2 linked regions of the Syntrophotalea carbinolica DSM 2380 genome follow. The protein of the gene in region 1 interacts with the protein of each later gene in a pairwise test. Links are inferred from orthologs where the notes say so. Each region holds a gene or a part of one and is shown on either strand. Other genes may lie near its edges.

What was found.
Region 2: the proteins of rlmN (region 1) and ftsZ interact in binary tests that used the Escherichia coli proteins (3 or more experiments, as listed by UniProt). The link is inferred for Syntrophotalea carbinolica DSM 2380 from one-to-one orthologs.

What each region holds. Positions count from the first base shown.
Region 1 is NC_007498.2:2,350,294-2,356,434, reverse strand. What follows is about bases 1,570-4,418. They hold rlmN (23S rRNA (adenine(2503)-C(2))-methyltransferase RlmN), read left to right. Parts: upstream 1,570-2,366; coding sequence 2,367-3,470; downstream 3,471-4,418. Other genes in these bases: PCAR_RS17890 (tetratricopeptide repeat protein), read left to right, coding at 4,370-4,418; mtnP (S-methyl-5'-thioadenosine phosphorylase), read left to right, coding at 3,467-4,330; ndk (nucleoside-diphosphate kinase), read left to right, coding at 1,833-2,246. Outside these bases: PCAR_RS17895 (PAS domain S-box protein), read left to right, coding at 1-1,018; hisI (phosphoribosyl-AMP cyclohydrolase), read left to right, coding at 1,181-1,558; more of PCAR_RS17890, read left to right, coding at 4,419-5,137; PCAR_RS17885 (helix-turn-helix domain-containing protein), read left to right, coding at 5,150-6,085; PCAR_RS11115 (purine-nucleoside phosphorylase), read left to right, coding at 6,087-6,141.
Region 2 is NC_007498.2:2,564,681-2,570,906, reverse strand. The notes cover bases 2,122-5,055. They hold ftsZ (cell division protein FtsZ), read left to right. Parts: upstream 2,122-2,982; coding sequence 2,983-4,128; downstream 4,129-5,055. Other genes in these bases: PCAR_RS12030 (radical SAM protein), read left to right, coding at 4,607-5,055; ftsA (cell division protein FtsA), read left to right, coding at 2,122-2,889. Outside these bases: PCAR_RS12050 (D-alanine--D-alanine ligase), read left to right, coding at 1-745; PCAR_RS12045 (cell division protein FtsQ/DivIB), read left to right, coding at 788-1,636; more of ftsA, read left to right, coding at 1,660-2,121; more of PCAR_RS12030, read left to right, coding at 5,056-6,226. UniProt on the Escherichia coli protein: Essential cell division protein that forms a contractile ring structure (Z ring) at the future cell division site. The regulation of the ring assembly controls the timing and the location of cell division.

The sequences.
Region 1 (6,141 bases):
AAAGTACCGTCTGTTGTTTTCCTCCTGTTCGGATGCCATTGTTATTTTTGATGCCGGATCTTTACGCATTGTCGATGTCAATGGCGCAGCGCTCGATCTGTACGGCTATACGCGTGACGAGTTTCTCGCTTTGGACGTGTTGGATTTGAGCGAAGAACCGGAGCAAAGCCGGTTGCGCATGCAACAGATTATCAGCGGCACGCTGCGTCATTTCCCCTTGGTCAGTCATCGTCGAAAAGACGGCACCCGCGTCGATGTCGAGGTGTCGGTCGGATCTTTCAGTTGGCAGAAACGGCAGGTGTTTGCAGGTTTTTTCCGGGATGTCAGCGAACGCCAGCGAATCGAAGAGCTTAAGGATGACATGTTGTCGTCCGTCAGCCATGAAATGCGTACGCCCCTGACGGCCATCATGGGGTTTACCGACTATCTTTTGAAATCGAATGACAGGCCGGAACGGCAGAAGGATTATCTGAGTATCATCCAGCAGCAAAGCGAACGGCTGAAAGAACTGGTGGAAAATCATCTCAACCTGCAAAGGCTGCGTGCCGGGCACGGGGTCGGCGCCATTCACCCTGTCGAAGTGTTGCCCCTGTTGCACGGTGTTTCCAATATGTTTTCTTCGGCTCGCGGTCGAGACCGCATCCGGATTCAGTGCCCGGAGGATTTGCCGCCGGTGCGTGGTGATGAAAACCAGCTTTATCGGGCACTGTATAACTTGTTGTCCAATGCCATTAAATATTCGTCGGAGGATCAGGAGATTCTTCTGGGGGCCCGACGAGCCGACGATGCTGCGGTGCTTTTCGTCAAGGACCAGGGCGTGGGGATCCCGAATGAACACCAGGCTACCATATTCGACCGATTCTTCCGGGTACCCGCCGGGGATCACGGTATGCGCGGTAGCGGATTGGGGCTCTCGCTTGTGCAGGAAATTATCAAAGCGCACAATGGCCGCATATGGTTGGACAGCGTTCCCGGGCAGGGCAGCTGCTTCTATCTTAAGTTACCGTTGTTCGGTTGACGTTGATGAATGATGCTGCGCGTGTTTGGCTGCCGCATGTCTGATCCGGTGCGACAGGGAGAGGTTTTTTCGGGGAATTCGTTGACACCCCGGTTTCCTGCGTTGTATTAAAGGTTGGGTTTTGCCCGTGTACCTCGAATGGTCAAGGAAATCGGAGGATTCATGATACAAATCGATTTTGAAAAAATGGGCGGTCTGGTGCCGGCCATTATACAGGATTATCAAACCAACGAAGTGCTGATGGTGGCATTTATCGACGAAAAAGCCCTGAAGCTGACTCTGGAGACGGGGAAAACCTGGCTTTTCAGTCGCAGCCGTAATAAACATTGGATGAAGGGTGAACAATCCGGTAATACTCAGGAAGTACAGGAAGTGTATACCGATTGCGATGCCGATGCCCTGGTCATCAAAGTCAAACAGAATGGTGGGGCTGCCTGCCATACGGGTAATCGCAGCTGTTTTTACGTGCGTTGGGAAGATGGCGCCTGGGTGGAGCACTCCGAACCTTTATTCGATCCGGATGAAGTCTATAAAAAATAACCGGGTAGCATTACCCGGTTATATTGATGGTCTTTTCGTCCTGTTTTCTGAGCGGGGATTGGTTAAACGCTGTTGCACGAAAAAGCAGTGCGCTGTATCGTTCCCCGGCCATATGGCAAGCAGAGTACGGGACATGGCCGAATACTTTTGATGTTTGTTTGCTAACGAAAAACCGAATACGCAGGGTGACGGAGAATGGATGTCGCCCTGCCGGTGAAAATGAGCGGAAGCGGCGTCTTTGTGCCGCGTTGAGCCGCATGGAATGGAGAATTTTATGGAGAGAACCCTGGCAATTATCAAACCCGATGCGTTCGCCGCCGGTCATGCCGGAGGTATTCTGGCACGTATTTACGAAGAAGGTTTTCGTGTGATCGGTATGAAAAAGCTGGCCCTGAGCGAAAAGCAGGCCGCCGGCTTCTATTACGTGCATGAGGGGAAGCCTTTTTTTGATGATCTCAAAGGATTCATGAGCAGCGGTCCCTGTGTTGTCATGGTGCTGGAGGCCGATGGAGCCATCCGCAAATGGCGAGATCTTATGGGGGCGACCAATCCTGCCGATGCTGCGGCCGGTACGCTGCGCAAGGAATTCGGAACCTCTCTCGGCCGCAATGCGGTGCACGGATCCGATGCTCCGGAGACTGCAGCGTTCGAGGTGGGGTATTTCTTCGCGGGACTGGATTTGCTCTGATCGTGTCCCATGTTTAACCTGAATTAGATTGGGCCTTGTGCCCTGAAAGCCCTTCGGATACAATCGGAGGGCTTTTTTACAAAGAATCTTACGGGGTTGAACCGCCGCATGGATGTATCGATGGATCAAGACACACGAATCGACCTGAAAAATTTTACGCTGGAAGAATTAACGGAATTTCTGGCCGGCATGGGCAAAGAGCGTTTTCGTGCCGGCCAGGTTATGCGCTGGATGTACCATCGCCTGGTCGACGATTTCGACGCCATGAGCGATTTGTCCAAAGTCCTGCGGGCCGAATTGCATCAACGCGCGCGCATCTCCCGTCTGACTCCGGAAGCGACGGAAGATAGTCGCGACGGTACCCGCAAGTATCTGTTCCGCCTTGAAGACGGCGAAACCATCGAATCCGTTCGAATTCCCATGGACGATAATCGGGCCACCCTGTGCATCTCCACCCAGGTCGGCTGTGCCATGGGCTGCGTTTTTTGCCATACCGGAAGTTTCGGACTGGTGCGTAATCTTACCCCTGGGGAGATCGTCAATCAGGTTTGTGCCGCCCTGGCGGACGGTCCGGTGAACAATATCGTGCTTATGGGGATGGGGGAGCCGCTGCATAATCTTGACAATGTGGTCAAGGCCTTGCAGATTCTTTATATGCCGCAGGGGCTCGATTACAGTCCCCGCAAGGTTACCCTTTCGACGGCCGGCCTGGTGCCGCAGATGCAGGAGCTGGGAAAACGGGTGCGCGTCAACCTGGCGGTGTCGCTCAATGCCACCACCGACGAGGTCCGCAACCGGCTCATGCCCGTCAATCAACGCTATCCCCTGCAACAGCTTATGGCTGCCTGTCGGCAGTATCCTCTGCATGCCAAAAAGCGTATTACCTTTGAATACATTCTGATCCGGGATGTCAACGACTCCGACCAGGACGCGCGCCGGTTGGTGAAACTGCTGCACGGGATCAAAGCCAAAGTCAATATCATCCCATTTAATGAACATAGTGCCTCAGAGTTCAGGGCGCCAACGGAGGAACGCATCTCCAGGTTTCAGGGCTATCTGCTCGATCATGGCATGGTTGCCATCCGTCGGGCCAGCAAAGGCCAGGATATCTCCGCCGCGTGCGGTCAGCTTAAGGGAAAATTGACCGTATCACCGCCAGCGCAGGAGTCCGAAAGAAACTCTGCCCGTCCTGATCGCTCTCAGGGGAAAGGTAAGCATTTATGAAACAGCCGATCGTAGGGGTTATTGGTGGCAGCGGTCTGTACGATATGGAAGGATTGACGGATGTTTGCGAGGTAAGTCTCGATACGCCCTTTGGCGCTCCGTCCGATGTCTTTGTGACCGGCGTGCTCGACGGTGTCAAGATGGTTTTCCTGCCCAGGCACGGACGAGGCCATCGACTGCTGCCTTCGGAAGTACCCTACCGGGCCAATATCCACGGCATGAAGCAGCTGGGCGTGGACAGGATCATCTCTGTTTCGGCGGTCGGCAGTATGCGCGAACAGATCGTTCCCGGGCATATCGTCATCCCCGATCAATTCTTCGATCGCACTCAGGGCAAGCGCAACGGGTCATTTTTTGGTGACGGCATTGTCGGGCATGTGCAGTTTGCCGATCCTGTATGTCCGGATCTTTCCCGGCTACTGGCAGCTTCAGCACGCGCGGTTGGTGCCACTGTTCACGAAGGCGGAACCTACCTGTGTATCGAAGGCCCCAATTTCTCCACCCGTGCTGAATCGAAAATCTATCGCAGTTGGGGGGTCGATATCATCGGCATGACCAACATCCCCGAGGCGCGGCTGGCCCGTGAGGCCGAAATCTGTTATGGCACAGTGGCTCTAGCCACGGATTACGATTGCTGGCATGAGGGGCATGACGATGTGTCCGTCGATGCCGTGATAGCCATCATTCAAAAAAATGTGGCCACGGCGCGGCGGATTATTCGGGAAGCGGTCGGCAGCCTGGTTTCCCGTCCCGGTTGTTCCTGCGGTGAAGCTTTGCGGTATGCCATCATGACCGCGCCGGACGCGATCGCTGCCGATACCCGCGAAAAGTTGGATTTACTTATCGGTAAATATCTTTGATTATTTTCTGTCCTCAGTTGCGTTGAGGTGGAGGTGCCCATGGTTCAAAAGATGGCGTGTGCAGGGTGGTGCTTGATGGCGCTGGCGCTGGTTGTGTCCGGGTGTACGCCTTCCAGCGGATCCCGTACGAAGGCGACGCAAAACGCCAAGGTACAATACACCCTTGGTGTGGCCGAACTCAAAAACAATAACCCGACCATGGCGCTGGCCAAATTTCTTGAAGCGGAAAAGTTCGATAAGAACGATTCCGACATCCAGGAAGGTCTGGCCCAGGCGTATCAGCGCAAGGGGGCTTTTGCGGAAGCGGAAAAGCATTATTTACGGGCCATTGAACTACGTCCGGATGAACCGCGGTATTTCAATAATCTCGGAGCGCTCTACCTGGATATGCAACGGCCCGATGATGCCCTGCTTCACCTGAATAAGGCTGCCACCAATCTGCTGTTCCCTCAACCCGAAATTCCCCTGACCGGTATCGGAATGGCGTATTTTATGAAGCAGGAACATCAACAGTCCATAGCCTCCTATCGGGAAGCCTTGAGTAAAAATCCGAGGTATATCGAAGCGTATCTTCGCCTCGGAGAAGTTTTGACCACTCTTGGCCAGGTCGATCGCGGGTTGATTGAATATAAGAAAGCTCTGCTGTTGGCTCCAGAATATGGGCGTCTGCATTTTTATATGGGGATGGCTTATATGAAAAATGGCCAGATGGATCCGGCTCGCCAGGCTTTTCTTAAAGTCCGGGAGTTGATACCTGAATCGGAGATGGGCATCAGGGCCGGCGATTATCTTGACATGTTACAGTGAGACGTGAACGCTATGCATGACACATCAACAGAGGACAGTCCCGCCGAAGTGCCGGTTGCCAGCCTGGGAAAGCAACTGCAAGAGCGACGTGAGGCCATGGGGTTGAGTCTGCAGGCTGTGGCAGAACGTACCCGCATCCGTTCGGCTTATCTGCGGTCATTCGAGGACGATGATTACGAGGCGTTGCCCGCAGCCGCCTATGCCGTTGGTTTTTTGCGTCAATATGCAACATTGCTGGGGCTCGATGCCGAGCAGGCGCTGAAGGAGTTTCGCGGTGCCGCGCAGTCTGTCGCCCAGCCCCTGTCGCAGCTTCCTACCCCTGAAAACTCCGGCACCGAGCTGGAGCCGGCCGGGAAGAAGCGCCCGGGATTCCCGATTTGGCTGTTGATTGCCCTGGGTGCCATTTTGGTTGCCGGCTGGCTGTTTTACGTGGAAAACCGCGAAACGTGGATTCCTGTATCCAAAGAATCCGCAACGCCAGCCTTGCCCGCCAGTGAACCAGCGGCGGGGATTTCTGCCTCGCAATCTTCGATGAAATCCGATGCGGCACCTGAGCCGCAGAGTTCGCCACCCTCCGCATCTGAAGCTTCCGCCCCGGTGCAGGATGCAGATGTCCCCGTCGAAACCAGCGAAGCGTCCGAAGATGCGCTGATTTTCCCTCTGCCCGCAGGCGGGGCGGTGTTTCGCATCGCCTCCAAAGGAAGCGGCTGGGTGGAAATAGAGGCTGATCGGCGGCCTCTGCAGAACTACGATATGCAACCAGGCACGCGCGTCGAATGGACCGTCCATGATTTTGCGGAAATCCGGGTCAGTATTCCCGGCGGCGTGCAGGCATGGCTGGACGGTCGTGAAGTGAGTTTGCCCGATACCTGCGTGGTGATCCTCCGACAGCCCCCGGCAACGGTGGCGTCGACGGCCATGTCCGCACATCGCGCCGGGGAACATTGACATGGGAAGCGTTTTGACCGAAGAAAATCTGGGCCCCATCGTGGAAGAGGTGCATG
Region 2 (6,226 bases), 210 kb from region 1 along the record:
GACCGGTGTCGAGGTCGCATTCATCGCCCTGCACGGTCGCTTCGGCGAGGACGGCACGGTACAGGGGCTGTTGGAACTGGCGGATATCCCTTATACCGGTAGCGGTGTGCTGGCTTCCAGTCTTGCCATGGATAAAGTGGCGACCAAAAAGATGCTCTGTTACCACGGCATTGCCACTCCCGGATTCGCTGTTATGCGTCGCGGCCAGAAGATCTGCGGAACCTTGCCCGACTATCCGCTGGTAGTCAAACCCGCCAGAGAGGGATCGACCATCGGTATCAGCATTGTGCATGATGAGCAAGAGCTTGCCGCCGGACTCGAGGAGGCCTTTCGTCACGATGATCTGGTGCTGGTAGAGCAGTTCATCGCCGGGGCTGAAGTTACCGTCGGCGTATTGGATGGTCAGCCGTTGCCGATTATTCAGGTGGTTCCCAAAGGGGGCTTCTACGACTACCAGTCCAAATACACGCCCGGGCAGACCGAATACCTGTTGCCGGCGCCTTTGCCCGAGACCCTTTACGGTGCCCTGCAGGATTCTGCGGTCCGGGTTTTCGAAGCCATTGGATGTTGTGGTGCGGCGCGTGTCGATTTTATGGTGACCGATACCGGTTTTTATTGTCTGGAAGTCAACACCATCCCCGGAATGACCGAGACCAGTCTTCTGCCTAAAGCCGCCAATGCGGTCGGGATGTCTTTTGACGAACTCGTTGAGCGTATTCTTGCGGGCGCTTCTTTGCGCAAATAAACGACGGACGAGGCTTTTGATAACCGGGACGGGTGAAAGATCATGATAAATATCGGACCACCCAAAAAACGACGCCTGAGGCGCAAAGGCAACCGTTTCAAGAAAACGCGCAGGGTTATTCCCTGGAGGCGCTTGATGATTGGCGCCCTGTGGGGTACCATGGCGCTGGCAAGTCTAGGCATGGTGGTGGCTGTAGCCTGTTTTGCCGGACAGATGCTGTTCGCCTCCGACTATTTCAAGGTCGAGCGGATTCAGGTGGAAAATAATCGCCGTATCGGTCGAGAAGAAATTCTTGCCCTGTCGGATATCTGTCCGGGAACCAACATCTTTGAACTTGACCTGGAGCGGGTCAGCACCCGCATCGAGAAAAACCCCTGGATCGCCAGTGCCCGGGTGAGACGGATGTTCCCCGATCAACTGGTCATCCGTGTGGATGAGCGCATACCCAAGGCCATAGTGCGTCTCGACTTCATGTATTACCTCGATGCATCGGGACACGTTTTTAAACGACTGGAAAAGGGCGATCGCCTGGACTTCCCCGTGATTAGCGGTGTTGATCGGCAGGCGCTGCTGGAAGGCAACGAGGCCACCTTGAGCCAGATCGATAAAGCTCTGCGGTTGCTCGATAGGCTCGACGGGCGGAAAATATTTGCCATCGATGATGTTTCTGAACTAAGTCTGGACGACACGACCGGCATTACGCTTTATACTTGCATTGGTGGTGTGCCGGTGAGGATGGGACATGACGATTACAATTCCAAGTTGAACCGCCTCGAGAAAATCTTTCCGCAACTGAAGACACGGCTTGGCCTTATTGATTATATCGACACGAATGTGACGCGACGCATTATTGTCAAACTGGATGCCGGCGAGTTACGAGGCAAAGGTTAGATTCCAAGGGGGAAGGCACGAAGATGAGCAATAACAAAAACGATCTGATCGTGGGCCTGGATATCGGCACCACCAAGATTTGCGCCATTGTCGGCCACCAGAATGAAGATGGCCTGGATATCGTCGGTATCGGCACCAGCCCGTCCCGCGGGTTGCGCAAAGGGGTTGTCATCAACATCGAGAGTACCGTTGAGGCCATCCGCAAGGCGCTCACCGAAGCTGAGTTGATGGCGGACTGTAAAATCGACAGCGTTTATGCGGGGATCGCCGGGGGGCATATCCGGGGATTTAATTCCCAGGGCGTGATTGCCATCAAAACCCGTGAAGTTCTGCACGACGATATTCGCAGGGTGCTCGACGCCGCCAAGGCCATTGCCATCCCCATGGATCGGGAAGTGATCCATACCCTGCCTCAGGAATATATTATCGACGATCAGGATGGCATCCTCGATCCTCTCGGCATGTGCGGTGTGCGACTGGAGGCCAAAGTGCATATTGTCACAGCGGCTACCGCCAGTGCCCAGAACATCGTACGCAGTTGCTATAAGGCGGATGTCGAGGTGTCCGATATCGTTCTTGAACAGCTGGCGTCTTCCGAGGCGGTGTTGTCGACGGACGAGAAGGATCTGGGCGTGGCCCTTGTCGATATCGGCGGAGGTACCACGGACATCGCCATTTTCATCGATGGCGCCATTAAGCATACGTCGGTGTTGTCGCTAGGGGGCAACCATTTGACCAACGATATTGCCGTGGGATTACGCACCCCCATGGCCGAGGCGGAGGTTATCAAGCAGAAATACGGTTGTGCCATGACCTCCATGGTCGGCAAGGACGAGACCATTGAAGTCCCGTCTGTCGGCGGTCGTGAACCGCGTGTTTTATCGCGGCACCTGCTGGCTGAAATTCTCGAGCCCCGGGTGGAAGAGATCTTTACCCTGGTGCAGCGCGAAATCATCAAGAGCGGTTTTGAGGATCTGCTTGCCTCCGGCATCGTGCTGACCGGCGGTAGTTGCATCCTTCCGGGGATGCCGGAGATGGCCGAGCAGATATTCAATCTGCCGGTCCGACGTGGCCTGCCTCAGGGTATCGGCGGTTTGACGGATGTCGTCAATTCGCCCATTTATGCCACCGGCGTCGGTCTGGTCAAGTTCGGTGCGCGCTGCGGCGGCGCGACGAAGTTCAAAATGGGTTCGGATAATCTGTTTGACCGGGTCCTGCGCCGCATGAAGGAATGGTTTGTCGAATTTTTCTGATAGCGGCGGGGCGGCACAACTTATCAAACCAGACCCGGTTACGGAGAAACCGGGTCACTCAGGGAAGCGGAGGGAGTCATGAACGATAATATTGTGTTTGAGTTCGATGAAAATATCGATCAAACGGCAAAAATCAAAGTGATTGGTGTTGGCGGAGGGGGTAACAATGCTGTCAATACGATGATCATGTCGGCGTTGGATGGCGTCGATTTCGTAGCGGCGAATACCGATGCCCAGGCCCTGCGCAAAAGCCAGGCGCCGGTGAAGTTGCAGCTTGGCGGCAAATTGACCAAAGGACTCGGTGCCGGGGCCAACCCTGAAGTCGGCCGCGATGCGGCACAGGAAGATCGGGCCCGTCTGGGGGAGATCCTCGAAGGGGCCGATATGGTGTTTATCGCCGCCGGTCTGGGAGGCGGAACCGGTACCGGGGCCGCACCGATTATCGCCGAGGTGGCCAAGGAACAGGGTGCCCTGACGGTTGCCGTGGTGACCAAGCCGTTCAGCCGCGAAGGCAAACAGCGCATGAAAAAAGCGGTGCACGGGATCGATCACCTGAAGAATGTGGTCGATTCGCTGATTGTCATTCCCAACGATCGTCTGCTCGGTCTCTCCGGAAAAAACACCAGTATTCTCGATGCGTTTAAACCTTCTGACGACGTTTTGCGCCAGGCGGTTCAGGGTATTTCCGAGTTGATCACCACCAGCGGTCTGATCAACGTCGACTTTGCCGACGTCAAGGCGGTCATGAGCGAGCGTGGCATGGCCATGATGGGCATCGGCCTGGCCGAAGGTGAGCGCCGTGCCGCGGAAGCGGCCCAGAAGGCCATCAGCAGTCCGCTGCTTGAGGATATCGATATTTCCGGCGCCAAAGGGGTGCTGGTCAACATCACCGCCTCTTCCAGCATGACCATGGAGGAATTCGACGAAGCCTCCAGCATCATTCACGAAAAGGTGCACGAGGACGCCAACATCATCATCGGTCTGGTGATCAATGAAGATATCGGCGACAAAATCAAAATTACGGCGATTGCCACCGGTTTCGGCGATTCCTTCGAAAAAGGGCGCCGTAACGTCGAAGAATTGCGCAGCCGTGCAGGGGCCGGTCTGGAGAGTGTGAATCGCGACCTGCCGACCTTTATTCGCGACCGGCAAAAGGACGTTCCGAAGGGGCCCCGCTCGACTCTGGGAGAAGAGCATGAATACGATATTCCGACGTTCATGCGCAAGCGGGTTGATTGACAAGCCTTTTGCAGAGGTTATCCGCCTGGCGGATTGAGCCGGCTGGGAATAAAGATCTCCGCTTTTTTCCCATATGGCCGGTGTTCTGATGCGGGACTGCCGGAGGTTTCGGTAGGCCACAGGCACGATTTTCCAAAAATCACAGCACATCATGACTCCCGAAGCGAGGGGACCGCAGCGCGGTCCCCTCGCTTTCATTTTAGGTGCGCCAGTCAGGGCGCAGGGTTCAACAATCGCGGCGCGATTACGGGCGCTTATAAAGCGGCTGTCGCGTCTGCGCTGCCGGTGCAACGAATAAAGGCCCGGATCGGCGTAAAGAGGTTCTCTGGCGCTTTTCAAAAGGACGGTTGTCTTTGATCCCGGAGGTTGTTGCGGTAAGATGGGATCGGTACGTTTTTCACGATGATTTCGCATTATTCGGATTTTGTGAGCCAAGGCAAGGTGCAGCATCCATGCAGTATCGGGGGAAGATGGAGTTATGTCACGCAAGTTAATGGATAAAAGGCAGCGCCGTCTGGCTGCCGAAAGCGGGTTGCGGTCTCACGCATGGGGCGGTCGCCTGTCTGTGGCCCTGGTGTACCCCAATGTTTATCACCAGGCCATGAGCAACCTCGGGTTTCAAACCGTCTATGAGTTGCTCAACCGCCGCGAGGATACCCTTTGCGAACGTTTTTTTCTGCCCGACGCGGATGATTTGGAAGAACATCGCAAAACGGGTTATCCCCTGTTCTCCCTCGAAACGGGGCGATTTCTCGAAGACTTCGATATCATCGCTGTTTCCATCTCATTTGAAAATGACTACCTCAACCTGCCTGTGCTGTTCGAGCTGGCCCACATGCCGCTGATGGCCGGCGATCGCAAGGACGCCTATCCGTTGGTCCTGTGCGGCGGGGTGTGCGCCTTTCTCAACCCCGAGCCGCTGGCCGAGATTATGGATCTGTTTGCCATCGGAGAGGCCGAGCCGATATTGCCCGGGTTAGTCGAGGCCTTGGTAACCGCGCCGCCTGACAGGGACGCTGCGCTGAAGATGCTGGCCACCCTGCCGGGTGTCTATGTCCCGTCCCTGTATCGGGTAAGGTACACCGACAGCGGCACGGTGGCCTCCTACGAGCCCCAGCCGGAAGCGCCGGAGAAGGTGGCACGGCAGTGGGTAAGGCGGCTCGATGGCACGGCCAGCCGCTCCTGTGTGTTGACCGACGATACCGAGTTCGGCGATATGGCCTTGGTGGAGATTTCCCGCGGTTGTGCCCGCAAATGTCGCTTCTGCGCTGCCGGATATATCTATCTGCCGCCGCGGGAGCGTAGTGCTGCGGCTTTACAGGATGCCCTGGCCGATGGCCTGGCCCAGCGCCAGCGAGTCGGTCTGGTGAGCCCGGCGGTAGCGGACCACAGCCAGATCGGGCTTATCGGTCAACAGATTTTGCAGGCCGGAGGTCAGATTTCGGTGGCCAGCCTGCGTATCGATTCCCTCACGGCTCAGGAGGTTGAATCGATGGCGGCATCCGGTCACCGCACTGTCGCCATCGCTCCGGAAGCCGGCAGTCAGCGGTTGCGGGACTTTATAAATAAAGGCCTGGATGAACAGCAGATTCTAGCCGCCACACAGCTGATTGCCGACGGCGGTATCCCCAATTTGAAACTCTATTTTCTTATCGGTTTGCCTACGGAAACGCCTGAGGATATGGAAGAGCTTTTGACCCTGGCCGGAAAAATCCGTCAGGTATGGCTCGAAGCCGGACGTAAACGCGGTCGCTTGGGCAACCTGACGTTGTCCGTCAATCCTTTTATTCCCAAGCCGTTCACGCCGCTGCAATGGGCGGCCATGGAATCGACCTCTATCCTCAAAAAGAAAATTCAACGCCTCAGACGTCAGGTTGGCCGTATGCCCAACACCAGTTTGATCTGTGAATCCTTGAAGTCGGCCGAACTGCAGGCCCTGTTGTCTCGCGGGGACCGTCGGGTAGGACGTTTGCTGCCGCATCTTGCCGATGGGCAAAGCCTTGCCGTGAGCTGTCGTGAGGAAAGCCTCGGCTCTGATTTTTATCTAACGCGGGAACGGGATGAATACGAGACTTTTCCCTGGGAGATTATCGACCAG